DNA from 3 places in the Cryobacterium sp. TMT1-66-1 genome. Region 3 is predicted to be linked to each of the others. Evidence: predicted binding sites of a transcription regulator. Region 3 holds the regulator's gene; each other region holds the start of a gene.
What was found. Region 3 encodes HrcA, which represses chaperone genes, less so after heat shock. Its sites were predicted from a motif close to TTNGCACTCGNNNNNNNCGAGTGCNAA; they were not measured.

Region 1 (4,390 bases), on a different contig from region 3:
GACGTACAAACGGATGCCCAGATCACCGACTACATCGAGAAAACCCACAACACGGTCTACCACCCGGCCGGAACCGTGCGTATGGGCGCGGTCGACGATGCGTTCTCGCCGCTCGACCCGGAGCTGCGGGTTAAGGGCGTCACGGGCCTGCGCGTCGCCGACGCCTCGGTGATGCCCGAGCTCGTCACCGTCAACCCGAACATCACCACCATGATGATCGGCGAGCGGTGCGCCGAACTCGTGAAGGCGAGCCGCAGCATCCACTGAGTTACAGCCCGCCGCGCGGGTCTGGCCGCCTGCGGAACGCGGGACGGAAAAGTGGGCGCCTCCCGAAGGAGACGCCCACTTTCTGTCGTAATAGCTGGACTCAGAAGTCCATGCCACCGAGGCCGTCGTTGCCGACAAGCCCGAGAAGAACTCTGCTCCGGCCGGCGACCCTTCGGGTGGCGCCACACCTGCTCGGCCAGCTACGCCTACTCGGTCGCGAGGGCCGCGACCGGGGTGATGCGGGTCGCCCGGCGGGAGGGCGCCAGCGACGCCACCGCGGTGAGGGCAACCGCCGCGACAACGATAACCGCGAGCAGCACGAGCGGCACCGTCGGCACCACGATGCCCGGTGAGCCCTGGATACCGCCGATGAGCGACTGCGCCCCGGCCCAGCCGTAGAACGTACCGAGCACAAGGCCGACGACCACCGCCGCGGCGCTGAGTTGCGCGCTCTCGATGAGAATCATTCGACGGATCTGACGCGCTGTGAACCCGAGCGCGCGCAGCAGGCCCAGTTCCGCTGCGGCGACGAGAACGGGGAGGAGCTGGATCATTTTCATATCTCCAGCCTGCTGGGTCACTACCGCGCGGTCGTCCGTCCAGAGTCGCTACGCGCTACCTCGCAAGGATGACTCTGTCGGGTGGACCGAACTCATGGCTCGACGCGGAACGCACAAAAAATGGGCGCCTCCCGAAGAAGACGCCCACTTTCGTGTACCGCTGGCGGGACTTAGAAGTCCATGCCACCCGAGGGGTCGCCGGCCGGAGCCGAGTTCTTCTCGGGCTTGTCGGCGACGACGGCCTCGGTGGTGAGGAACAGTCCGGCGATCGACGATGCGTTCAGCAGCGCGGAGCGGGTGACCTTCACCGGGTCATTGATTCCGGCAGCGATCATGTCGACGTACTCGCCGGTGGCGGCGTTGAGGCCCCATCCGACGGGCAGGTTGCGCACCTTGTCGGCGACAACTCCCGGCTCCATGCCGGCGTTGAGTGCGATCTGCTTGAGCGGGGCGTCAATGGCAACGCGCACGATGTTCGCGCCGGTCGCCTCGTCACCAACGAGGTCAAGGATTGCCTTGCCCTCGAATGCGGTCTTGCCGGCCTGAATCAGTGCAACGCCACCACCGGCAACGATACCCTCTTCAACGGCAGCCTTGGCGTTACGCACCGCATCTTCGATGCGGTGCTTGCGCTCCTTGAGCTCAACCTCCGTTGCGGCTCCAGCCTTGATGACAGCAACGCCGCCAGCAAGCTTGGCGAGGCGCTCCTGGAGCTTCTCGCGGTCGTAGTCGCTGTCGGTGTTCTCGATCTCGGCACGGATCTGCGAGACGCGACCGGCGATGGCTTCGACGTCGCCGGCACCCTCAACGATCGTGGTCTCGTCCTTGGTGATGACGACCTTGCGGGCGCTACCAAGCAGGTCGAGGGTGACGTTCTCAAGCTTGAGGCCGACCTCTTCCGAGATGACCTGTCCACCGGTGAGGATGGCGATGTCCTGCAGCTGAGCCTTGCGACGGTCGCCGAAGCCCGGAGCCTTGACGGCGACGGACTTGAAGATGCCACGGATCTTGTTCACAACGAGCGTGGCCAGGGCCTCACCGTCGACGTCTTCCGCAATGATGAGGAGCTGCTTGCCGGTCTGGATGACCTTGTCCACGATGGGGAGCAGGTCCTTGATGTTGGAGACCTTGGAGTTGACGATCAGGATGTAGGGGTCTTCGAAGACCGCTTCCTGACGGTCGGGGTCGGTGACGAAGTACGCCGACAGGAAGCCCTTGTCGAAGCGCATGCCCTCGGTGAGCTCGAGCTCGGTGCCGAAGGTGTTCGACTCCTCGACGGTGACAACACCTTCCTTGCCGACCTTGTCGATGGCCTCGGCGATGATCGCGCCGATTTCGGTGTCTCCGGCGGAGATGGACGCGGTTGCGGCGATCTCTTCCTTGGTTTCGATTTCCTTGGCGCTGGCGACGAGCTCGGCGATGACAGCGGCCGTAGCCTTCTCGATGCCGCGCTTCAGGCTGATCGGGTCGGCGCCGGCAGCGACGTTGCGCAGGCCTTCGCGAACCAGGGCCTGGGCGAGAACGGTTGCGGTGGTCGTGCCGTCGCCGGCTACGTCATCCGTCTTCTTGGCGACCTCTTTGACGAGCTCCGCACCGATCTTCTCGTACGGGTCGTCGAGCTCGATCTCCTTGGCGATGGACACGCCGTCGTTGGTGATCGTGGGGGCGCCCCACTTCTTCTCCAGAACGACGTTGCGTCCGCGCGGGCCGAGGGTGACCTTGACGGTGTCGGCCAGAATGTTCAGGCCGCGCTCAAGCCCACGACGGGCCTCTTCATTGAATGCAATGATTTTTGCCATATGTGTAACTCGTCCCTCCCGGACGTTCCAAACGATGATGGGGTTAGCACTCAGATGACGAGAGTGCTAAAACGATTCTGGCACTCTGGGGTCGAGAGTGCAAGCGAGCATCGGGGGTGACGCCGGGCTATCTGCAGACCCTCAGGGAACGAGGTCGACCGAGCCGGTGCCGTTGGGTACGAGCTGAAACCAGGTATTGCCCGGTGCCAGCCGAATTGTCACTCCATTGGCATCGACGAGGCGGATCGGCATGCTCTGGGAGTCCTTGCTCCAGGTGGCCGCGATGGTCTTTCCGCCGCTGGAGATCGACGCTTCCCCCGACGCGATCAGCTCGGTCTTGGGGATGCTCTGGTCGACGGTCACGTTCACCCGCACCACGACGACGTTCGTTGCCTTCAGTTGCGCGCCTTCCGGAGTCAGATCGGGCGCGCCGTCCTGCGCGCGCAGGTATGCGGCGGCTTCGGCGTTCCAGGTCCAGCTGCGGGCACTGGAGTTGGAGAATCGGGTGTTGATCACCGAGATCGGGGTGCCGTCCACGACAGCGGATGCCCCGGCGAGCGCGGGCGCATAGGCATACTGCTGGGTGGGCGGTGCGACGGTCGCGTTTCGGTTGACGAATTCGGAAGCCGCGAGGATAACGTTGTGCGGGGCCGCTGTAGCCTTGGAACGAGAAAATAGCCCGGTCGTGTCGTAGTCGAAGATGGCACTGATTTGACCGGTCGCGTTCATCGCGTCGACGAATCGTTGCTGCCCGCCCGAAAACGCTACGAGGCCGCCGAACGGCGCAATGATGTCGGGGTCCATCGGGCGGATCGAGCGCACCGGGCCGACCTGGTCGGGAATGCTGGACTGCCACACGGCGACGTATCGGGTGATGCCACCCTCGACCAGCTCTTCGAACACCAGGTCGGTACGGTCGATCGCGACCTGCGGGCGGGCGGCCACGTGGTTGTCGATCTTGGCCGCGAGGGAGGGATGTGCCGACGACCCGACCGCAACGGTCAGGCCGCTGAGCGGGGCGATTTCCGTAGCGGCGGGGGCGACATAGTTCGACGTCCACGCTTCGGCCGTCTGCGTCTTGGTCGGCGTCGCGCTACTGCCGGTGCATCCGCTCAGCAGCAATGCTGGAACGATCAGAGCGAGCAGACCCGCGGTCTTTCGCGGTCGAATGGTGCGGGCTGTCTTTTTCTTGGTCACCGGTAAACACTAACGCCGCCCGTTGCAGCGGGCGGCGTTAGGTGGGGGACAGACCCCGTTTAGGGGGTGGGTCAGGCCGGTCGAACCGATTCAGCCTGGGGGCCTTTCGCTCCGGCACCGACCTCAAAGACGACCTGCTGGCCTTCTTCGAGCACCTTGTACCCGCTCATGTCAATGGCGGAGTAGTGAACGAACACGTCCTGCCCTCCCCCATCGACAGTGATGAAGCCGAAACCCTTTTCAGCGTTGAACCATTTAACGGTTCCGTTCGCCATGTGTTACTCCTTGCTCAAATTCGACGGCACGGCCCATTGGCTGTTCCGGGCCCTGCCGCAGAGACTGCGTTCATTTTGAACGAGCAGCAAATCCCCGAGAGCAAGTCTTCTGTTGCAAGTTACCTACTGGTGCAAGTTACCTTGGGCGAGCGTTCTTGATCCGGGCGGGTATTGCCCGAACAAAATGTTTGACCAAAACCAGATAATACTGAAGTGGCCGCAGAAGAAAAGGGGCTTGACGAATCAGGTAATGCCCAGTACGTCGGCAGTTTCGAGTTACGATCAGCCCGCA
Region 2 (4,390 bases), on a different contig from region 3:
ACCGAAGTCGTCGCGGTGTCGGTCGTCGTGTCGCCAGAGTCGCGATAAATCGCTTCAACCTTGATACCGAGACCGGCCGCGTTGACGTCCTGCACGGCGAGCTTCACTCCGGCTTCTTCGGGCGGGCCGAGGAAGGCCAGTCCACCACTCTGCGGAAGAATAGTGCCGATCTTCAGGGACAGGTCGCGCGCTCCGGAAGCGACCGGCTTGAAGTCGGATGCCGCTGTGGTTGTGGCCGCGTCGGTGGGTGTGGTCGCAGCACCGTTGCTGCAGCCGGTGAGCAAAAGGGCGCTCACGCCGATGAGGGCGACACCGGTAACGAGGGTACGAACTGAGCGGGAAGCCGAGGCCTTCGCGAAAACGCTCATGTTGCTCCTTGATTTATAAAGAGGGGTAAGACTGGTCAGCCGGTTGACTGCCGTGGTGTCAGAGTAGGCAATCAAGGGCCCAGAAACATACCCCCTGATGGGAGAACTTTGTAATGCGACCAAATCGTTACGAACGACGGCCGGTAATCCCCTGATAATCAATGATTTGTTTCTCCGTCATGGCGAACATACATTCCCCCCAGGAAGCGCACACGGCGCTTCCGGAAATCACCTGGGGCCAGCCAGCCTCGAGCGAGGAACCGCCATCGTCGCCGGTGATGACGGCGGCCAGGGCGGCCGTCATCACTCCGTCGTAGGCCTCTGCACCGCCAGCGGTGGCCGTCAGCGTCGGATCGGCGGTCTTGAGTCGCGCGGTGAACTCGTCCGTGGCGGCGAGCGGGGTTCCACCATTGGCAAAGTCGATCAGGGCAACGATGGCCGCGCTGCCAATCAGTCCTTCAGCATCCGCTGGCAATGCCGTCGTCGCGTCCCACAGCACCAGATCGACGCCGCGCGTCGCGAGGTCGGCGTAGGCGGCGGCGAGGTCGCCGGCCACGTTGCGGTGGATGAGCTGCACGGGCTGGGTGGGCGTTGTCTGGTCGGCGAGAATGTCACGCATGGCGAGTTCGGTGCCGGCTACCTGAGCGGCACCGCTCGCGGCATTGGCGCCGGTCATGGGAAACAGCGTGCCGATGAGAAGCGTGCCGTCGCCGGTGGGCGCCGTGCTGGCGACGAGTGTTGGGGTCGGGCTCGGCCTGGCGGCCGGCGCACCGGTGCAGCCGGTCAGTGCCAGGGCAAGCAGCAGAACGGCGGCGATCATGGGGCGACGGGGCATGTGGATCCTCTGGTGCTGGGCTGAATCGGTGCTGCGTAGGCTGGGCTGGCGCGTGCTGTTGGTTCAGCGTATCGGCTGGCCGGGGCCGGGCCAGGCCGGGCAAGCTAGGCGGGTTCGAGGGTACTGCGGCGGGGAGTGCGGCCGGAGGCCACCATGTCGACCGTCAAAATGATCAGGGCAACCCAGACCAGCCCGAAACCGAGCCAGCGTTCGGGGGGCATCGCCTCGTTCAGGATGAACACGCCCACCAGAAACTGCAGCACCGGGGCCACGAACTGAATGAGCCCGAGCACGGTCAACGGCAGGCGCCGCGCGGCGGCAGCGAACAGCAGCAGTGGTACCGCGGTGATGATGCCGGCCGCGAGCAGGCCAGCTGTATGCCAGGGCGACACCGTGCCGAAGGTGAGCCCGGAAATGCCGGAGACCACGACCAGTTGGATGACGGCGACCGGTGCGAGCCAGGCGGTCTCCAGGGTGAGGCCGGTGACGGCATCGACGCTCGGGCCCACTCGCTTCTTGATCAGACCGTAGAGTCCGAAGGAGAAAGCGAGGATGAGCGAGATCCACGGCAGTGAGCCGTACCCGACGGCGAGCACGACCACGGCGAGAAAGCTGATGGTGATGGCCACCCACTGTAGGCGGCGCAGGTGTTCCCGCAGCACGAAGACGCCGAGCAGCACGGTGACGATCGGGTTGATGAAGTAGCCGAGGGCCGCTTCGACCACGTGACCGGTGGTCGCGGCAATCACGTAGGTCTGCCAGTTGATGAAGATGAAGACCCCGGCCAGGCCCATGGTCAATACCAGGCGCCGCTGCCTGAGGGCCCGCCCGAGAACCGTCCAGGTGCGGGTCACCGTGATGATCAGTACGCAGAAGACCAGGGAGAACAGCACCCGCCAGGCCACGATCTCAAAGGCACCCGACGGTGCGAGCAGCAGAAAGTAGAGCGGCAGCACACCCCAGAGGGCGTAGGAGAGGCCGCCGAAGATGAGTCCGGAGCGATGCGTGCCGGCGGCGGTACCGGTCGTCGCGACTGGGCTTACGGCATCCGACATGAGGGTCCTTGACTCGGCAGAGGTGAAGAAAGCAGAAAACTCCCGGATAGCGGGGCTATCCGGGAGTTTTCAGTCTAGAACGACCGACTGCTTGGTGTTAGCGTACGACCACGGCGAGCACGTCGCGAGCGGAGAGAACCAGAAGGTCATCGCCACCGAACTTGACCTCGGTTCCGCCGTACTTGGAGTAAATCACCTTGTCGCCGACGGCGATGTCGAGGGGGATGCGGTTGCCGTTGTCGTCAATGCGGCCGGGGCCGACTGCAACAACTTCGCCCTCCTGGGGCTTTTCCTTCGCGGTGTCAGGAATGACCAGACCTGATGCGGTGGTCTGCTCGGCATCGACCTGCTTGATGACGATGCGATCCTCGAGCGGCTTGATGGAGACCGACACGGTTGACCTCTTTCTAAGATTTGGGTTAGCAGACTCACAGCGAGAGTGCCAAGTGAAGTTTAGGGGGGTTCTGGCACTCACGCAACGTGAGTGCCAGATGGGGGTCATTTTGGTAGCGTTGCAGCATGGATCGAACCGAACTCGTTGAGCTGCTTTCCCCCGCGAGTTTGCGGCTGCTGGACTCGCTGCCGCCCTACGACACCCACGGCGACGTGCTGAAGTTCGTGAGCGATCTGCGCAAGGCCGGGCACGCGCCCGGACTCGTGTCGGCCGTGCTCAGCCAATCGCGGCTGCGGGCAAAAGCCGCCCTCAAGTTCGGTGAATTCGCCGAGCGGATGCTCTTCACAGAGGCCGGCCTGGAACAGGCCACCCGGCTGCGTGTCGCCGCCCTGCACGCGGGCCGATTCAATGGTCTCGGCGCTGCGCTCGGCCGCACGCCGCGGGTCGCCGACCTCGGCTGCGGTATCGGCGGCGACGCCATGGCCCTCGCCGCGCTGGATCTGTCGGTCGTGGCCGTTGATGCCGACGAGGTCACGGCGACCGTAGCAAGCTTCAACCTCGCGCCGTTTCCGAACGCCTCGGCGCTGCAGGCCGATGCCGAGACGGTCGACCTCGAAGATTTCGACGCGGTCTGGCTGGACCCGGCCCGCCGCACGAGCGGGCACAGCAACACGACGCGACTGACCCGCTCCGAGGATTACTCCCCCTCGCTTGACTTCGCCTATCTGCTCGCGACGAAGCTGCCGCTCGGTATGAAGCTCGGGCCCGGCCACGACCGCGACCAGATTCCGGTCGACGCCGAAGCGCAGTGGGTGTCGGTGGACGGCCAGCTGGTGGAGATGGGGCTGTGGTTCGGCGCCCTCGCGCGCCCCGGCATCCGTCGGTCGGCCCTGCTCCTGACGGCAGACGGGAGGCACGAACTGACGGCTCCAGACGACAGTGCAGACGTCGAACCTGGCAGCCTCGGAAACTACGTCTACGAACCGGACGGCGCGGTGATTCGGGCACGCCTGATCGGCGATCTGGCCCGTTCACTGGATGCCCGCATGCTGAGTGAGGGCATCGCCTACCTGACCAACGACACGCTCACACCGACGCCGTTCGCGAGCGCTTTTCGGGTGCTCGAAACGCTCCCGTTCGACGAGAAGAAGCTGCGACTGGCGCTGCTCGAGCGGCGTATCGGCACCCTCGAGATCAAGAAGCGCGGCGTCGACGTTGATCCGGCGACGCTGCGCACCCGGCTGAAGCTGAAGGGACCGGAAGCCGCAACGTTGATTCTGACCAGGGCGGCCGGGCATCGCGTGGCGCTGCTCGTGGAGCGCGTGCGGTAGCGGATTACAGCAGCGGCAGCACGATCTGGCTGATGTAGAGGATCCAGCCGGCCGCCAGCAGAACCCCGACGAGACCGCTCACGAGGCCACTCCGCCAGAGCGTGCGCGCCCGATTCTCGGTGGTGCGCGCGATCAGCGCGAGGGTGATCGCAATGAGAGCGATCGGTAGACCAAACACCCCGACCACGCCGAGTGCGAGACCGAGAAGGCCACAGACGACGGAGGAGACCGCGAGCCGACGGCGGCCGGTGATGCGCTGCACCTCGGCTTCGGTGTAGCTGTACGGCACGAACTCGGTGGGAGCGGTGACCGTCGAGGCCCAGTCCAACTGGCTGCCGGGTGGCGCGGGAGGGCGCGTATACTGCAGCTGCGCCGAAGTCTCGTCGTGCGGATGGGGTGTAGTCATG
Region 3 (4,390 bases):
CACCTGGTATTACCGGCTGGCCTGGCCGGTGCTGCGTTTTCAGCAGGCCAAATTCACCCGGCTCTACCTGCGGGCGTTGCACCCCGTTGGCGCCATCAAATAGAACGTACTGGAGCACCACCCATGGCCGGACCCCACCCCGTCGGCGATCCCGCACCCGACGATGGCCTCCTTCCCGCGTCGGCGGCCGTTGACGCCTTCGTGCGCGATTTCGGCGTGTACTTGCACGTGCCGTTCTGCCGGGTGCGCTGCGGCTACTGCGACTTCAACACCTACACCGCGACCGAACTGCGCGGCGTCAAGCAGAGCGACTACGCCAGCCAGGCCGTGCTCGAGGTCGAAGCGGCCGGGCGCATCCTGACCGCATCGGGCGTTCCCAAACGCTCCGTCGCCACCGTGTTCTTCGGCGGAGGTACGCCAACGCTGCTGCCGGTGACCGACCTCGCGAAGATGCTCAGTGCAGTGCGCGACCAGTGGGGCCTGGCCGCCGGGGCCGAAGTCACCACCGAGGCCAACCCCGACTCGGTCGACGCCGCCTACCTCGGTGCCCTCGCCGATGCCGGATTCACCAGGGTGTCCTTCGGCATGCAGTCGGCTGTGCCGCACGTGCTCGCGACGCTCGAGCGCACCCACGATCCCGAGAGGGTTCCGCTCGTGGTCGAGTGGGCCCGGGCCGCCGGGCTCGATGTGAGCCTTGACCTCATCTACGGCACGCCGGGGGAGTCGCTGGCCGACTGGCGCGCCAGCCTCGAGCAGGCGCTCAGCCTGCACCCAGACCACCTGAGCGCGTATTCGCTCATCGTCGAAGACGGCACCAAGCTGGCTCGGCAGATTCGCCGCGGCGAGATCGCGCCGACCGACGACGACCAGCAGGCCGACTTCTACGAACTGGCCGACGAGCTTCTCGCCGCCGCCGGGTACGACTGGTACGAGGTCAGCAACTGGGCCACGAGCGACGCGCACCGCTCCCGCCACAACCTCGCCTACTGGACCGGCCAGGACTGGTGGGGCGTCGGCCCCGGCGCACACAGCCACGTCGGCGGGGTGCGCTGGTGGAACGTGAAGCATCCGGCCGCCTATTCCGAACGGATGCTCGGCGGCATGTCCCCGGCCGCCGGCCGCGAGACGCTCGACGCGCCCACCCGCGAGCTCGAACGCATCCTGTTGCAGAGCCGCATCCGCACCGGAATTTCGGTGGCGTCGCTGTCTGCTGCGGGCCGGATCGAGGTGGCCAGCCTTATCGCCGACGAACTCATCAACGCGAAAGCGGCCCTCGCCGGGACCATCGAACTGACCCTGCGCGGACGGCTGCTGGCCGACGCCGTGGTGCGGCGGCTGAGCGACTAGAGCTGAGCCACTAAAGCGGGGCTTAGCTGACGAACTTGATCGTGAGTGGGTAGGTGTAACCCTGTCCACGGTTCGCGGCCAGCGCCGCCAGAATCATGAACACGACGGCCACGATCGCGAGCGGTATGTAGAGAATGCCGCCGATGCCGATCGTGACAATCGTGATCGGAACGAGTACCGCCACGTAAATCAAGAGGGAGATCTGAAAGTTCAGGGCGGTCGCGGTGTGCGCGCGGATGAACGGTCCGCGATCGCGCAGCATGAGGTAGCCGATGAGGGCCGGTACGAAACCCAGGGCTGCCGCGCTGAAGATAATCCCACCGACGTGGATCAGCGTCGCCCACAACTTCTCGTCCGCGGGGCTCATCGGGGTGGCGGGGGTGGACTGGTACGGATTCTGCTCAGACATGAGGGCCTCTCGCTGTACGGCCGGTCACTGGCACGGCGGTGCCAGTGACCTCCAGACTAATCGCCCCGCCGTCGGTCGGAGCCAGGAGGCGCTACTTGATCAGGCGCACCGCGAACGGGTACCGGTAGTTCTTTCCGTCCTTGGCCTGTACAAATCCCATGATCGAGAAGATGACCCCGGCCAGCCAGACGATCCAGCCCAGGCCCGCGAGCAGCCCGCCAATGCCGAACGTGACCAGGGCGAGGAACGTCGACACCACGGTGATCGCGACATAGGCGATCAGCAGGGTGATCTGAAAGTTCAGCGCCTCCTTCGCCTCGGTGTTGGTGAAGCGCCCTCGGTCTTTGAAGACCAGCCAAATGATCAGGGACGGAAGAAAACTCAGGATGCCGCCGAGGTGTGCCAGCGAAGCCCACTGGCGATCGTCGGCCTCCGAGAGCGGGGCCGCCACGACCGGCGTGGAATAGGGACTTGCACCGGGCTGGCTGTTCGGCGGTTGGCCATATTGCGGCTGGCCGACGTTGGGCTCACGGTAGTTGGAATCACCGGGAGGTTGTGCCTGTGGATCGCTCATGATCGTGCCTTTCGCTCAAAGAGGTGGGAGCGTATAGCGGTAATTAAACGCTCATTTCGGGGTACTGGCAATGGGTGTACTCAGCCGGAACCCGGCCGGTCGCGATAGGATTGGCAGTCAGTGGATGCGAGTGCCAACGGCGTGCCGGCAAACCTGCGTTCCATGGTGCCCAGGGCGCGCGAGGCGAGCGGCATCCGTTGGGCCGAAGCTCTACCTCAAGAATCAGGAAGGCGGGTGCAATGGTTTCCGACCGTGGCCTCGATGTTCTGCGCGTGATCGTGCAGGACTACGTTGCCTCCCGTGAACCCGTCGGCTCCAAATCCATCGTGGACCGGCACTCCTTCGGCGTCTCCGCCGCCACCATTCGCAACGATATGGCCCTGCTCGAAGAAGAGGAGCTCATCGCGGCACCGCACACTTCCTCCGGTCGTATACCCACCGACAAGGGGTATCGCGTTTTCGTCGACCACCTCGCTGATCTGCGTCCACTCACCCCGGCACAGCGTCAGGCCATCGAAACGTTCCTCGGCCACTCCGCCGACCTCGACGAGGTGCTCGTGCGCAGTGTGCGGCTGCTCTCGCAGCTGACCCACCAGGTTGCGCTCGTGCAATACCCCTCTCTGTCGCGCGCCAAAGTTCGCCACATCGAGTTCGTACCGCTGACCGAAACCCGCATCCTGTCGGTACTGATCACCGATTCCGGTGGCGTCGAACAGCGCGTGATCGATCTGCCGCGCGCGCTCGACGAGCAGACACTCGGCGAGGTGCGTGCCCGTCTCAATGTTGCCGTGGTCGGGCTCGGCATGGCCGAGGCATCCGCTGCCCTCGCCGCCAGCGTCTGGCCGGGGTCACCAGCGTTGCAGCCGATCGTCGACCTCATCACGAGCACCCTCGCGGACCAAGTCGGTTCCAACCGGCAGGACAAGCTCGTCATGGCCGGTGCGGCCAACCTCGTTCGCACCGAAGAGGACTTCTCGGGCAGCATCTACCCGGTGCTCGAGGCCATCGAAGAGCAGGTGGTGCTGTTGCGCCTGTTCGGCGAGATGGAGACCGACCAGCACGGCGTGTCGGTGAGTATCGGCCGCGAGAACGCGGCCTTCGGCCTGCCGGAGGCGAGCGTGCTGACCAGCGGCTATACGGCCAACGGCAACCTGGCCCGTCTGGGCGTGCTCGGGCCGACTCGCATGGACTATTCCAACAACATGGCGGCGGTGCGCGCCGTCGCCCGTTACCTGTCTCGCCTGCTCGGCGAGACCTAGAGCTCGGGCCGCCCGGCGGCCTCTTCATCATTTCGAACAACCATCACAACTCAAGGAGAGCCACCTTTGGCTGACCACTACGAAGCGCTGGGCGTTGACCGCGACGCGACCACCGATCAAATCAAGAAGGCGTACCGTCGCCTGGCCCGCGAACTGCACCCCGACGTGAACCCCGGCGCCGAGGCGTCGGAACGGTTCAAGAGCATCACGCACGCCTACGACGTGCTGAGTGACGCGAAACAGCGCCAGAAGTACGACCAGGGCGGCGGCCAGAACGGCGGCTTCGACGGGCAGAACTTCGGCAACTTTGGTGACATCTTTGAGACCTTCTTCGGTGGGGGAGGCGGCAGCAGCCGCGGCCCGCGCTCCCGCCGCGAACGCGGCCAGGATGCCCTCATTCGGGTCGAGCTCGACCTCGACGAGGTCATCTTCGGCACGCACCGCGACCTCGAGGTCGACACCGCGATCGTCTGCGACACCTGCAAGGGCTCGTGCTGCGCGCCCGGCACGTCACCGATCACCTGTGATATCTGCCACGGCACCGGGAGCATCCAGCGCGCAGTGCGCTCCCTGCTCGGTAACGTCATGACGTCGAGCCCGTGCGGATCCTGCCGCGGCTACGGCACCATCATCGCCACGCCGTGCATGACCTGTTCCGGCCAGGGCCGCGTGCGCGCCCGCCGCACGGTTCCGGTCGACATCCCGGCCGGCGTTGACACCGGCCTGCGCCTGCAGATGCCCGGGAGCGGTGAGGCCGGCCCGGCGGCCGGCCCGAACGGCGACCTCTACCTCGAGATGAAG

Region 1: groL (chaperonin GroEL) is a predicted target of HrcA. The motif match lies at 2,670-2,696, and genes of this name have one in related genera.
Region 2: groES (co-chaperone GroES) is a predicted target of HrcA. The motif match lies at 2,723-2,749, and genes of this name have one in related genera.

What each region holds. Positions count from the first base shown of each region.
Region 1 is NZ_SOGP01000002.1:171,655-176,044, forward strand. It holds gene E3T29_RS01675 (GMC family oxidoreductase) at 1-267, shown strand, start outside; gene E3T29_RS01680 (FtsX-like permease family protein) at 474-827, opposite strand; gene groL (chaperonin GroEL) at 998-2,626, opposite strand; gene E3T29_RS01690 (DUF3048 domain-containing protein) at 2,768-3,823, opposite strand; gene E3T29_RS01695 (cold-shock protein) at 3,895-4,098, opposite strand; gene E3T29_RS01700 (LytR C-terminal domain-containing protein) at 4,381-4,390, opposite strand, start outside.
Region 2 is NZ_SOGP01000011.1:223,097-227,486, forward strand. It holds gene E3T29_RS10120 (ABC transporter substrate-binding protein) at 1-368, opposite strand, end outside; gene E3T29_RS10125 (ABC transporter substrate-binding protein) at 496-1,203, opposite strand; gene rarD (EamA family transporter RarD) at 1,308-2,258, opposite strand; gene groES (co-chaperone GroES) at 2,356-2,652, opposite strand; gene E3T29_RS10140 (class I SAM-dependent methyltransferase) at 2,778-3,983, shown strand; gene E3T29_RS10145 (hypothetical protein) at 3,988-4,389, opposite strand.
Region 3 is NZ_SOGP01000023.1:241,656-246,045, forward strand. It holds gene E3T29_RS17405 (DUF1990 family protein) at 1-103, shown strand, start outside; gene hemW (radical SAM family heme chaperone HemW) at 124-1,347, shown strand; gene E3T29_RS17415 (DUF4870 domain-containing protein) at 1,370-1,756, opposite strand; gene E3T29_RS17420 (DUF4870 domain-containing protein) at 1,848-2,330, opposite strand; gene hrcA (heat-inducible transcriptional repressor HrcA) at 2,570-3,589, shown strand; gene dnaJ (molecular chaperone DnaJ) at 3,656-4,390, shown strand, end outside.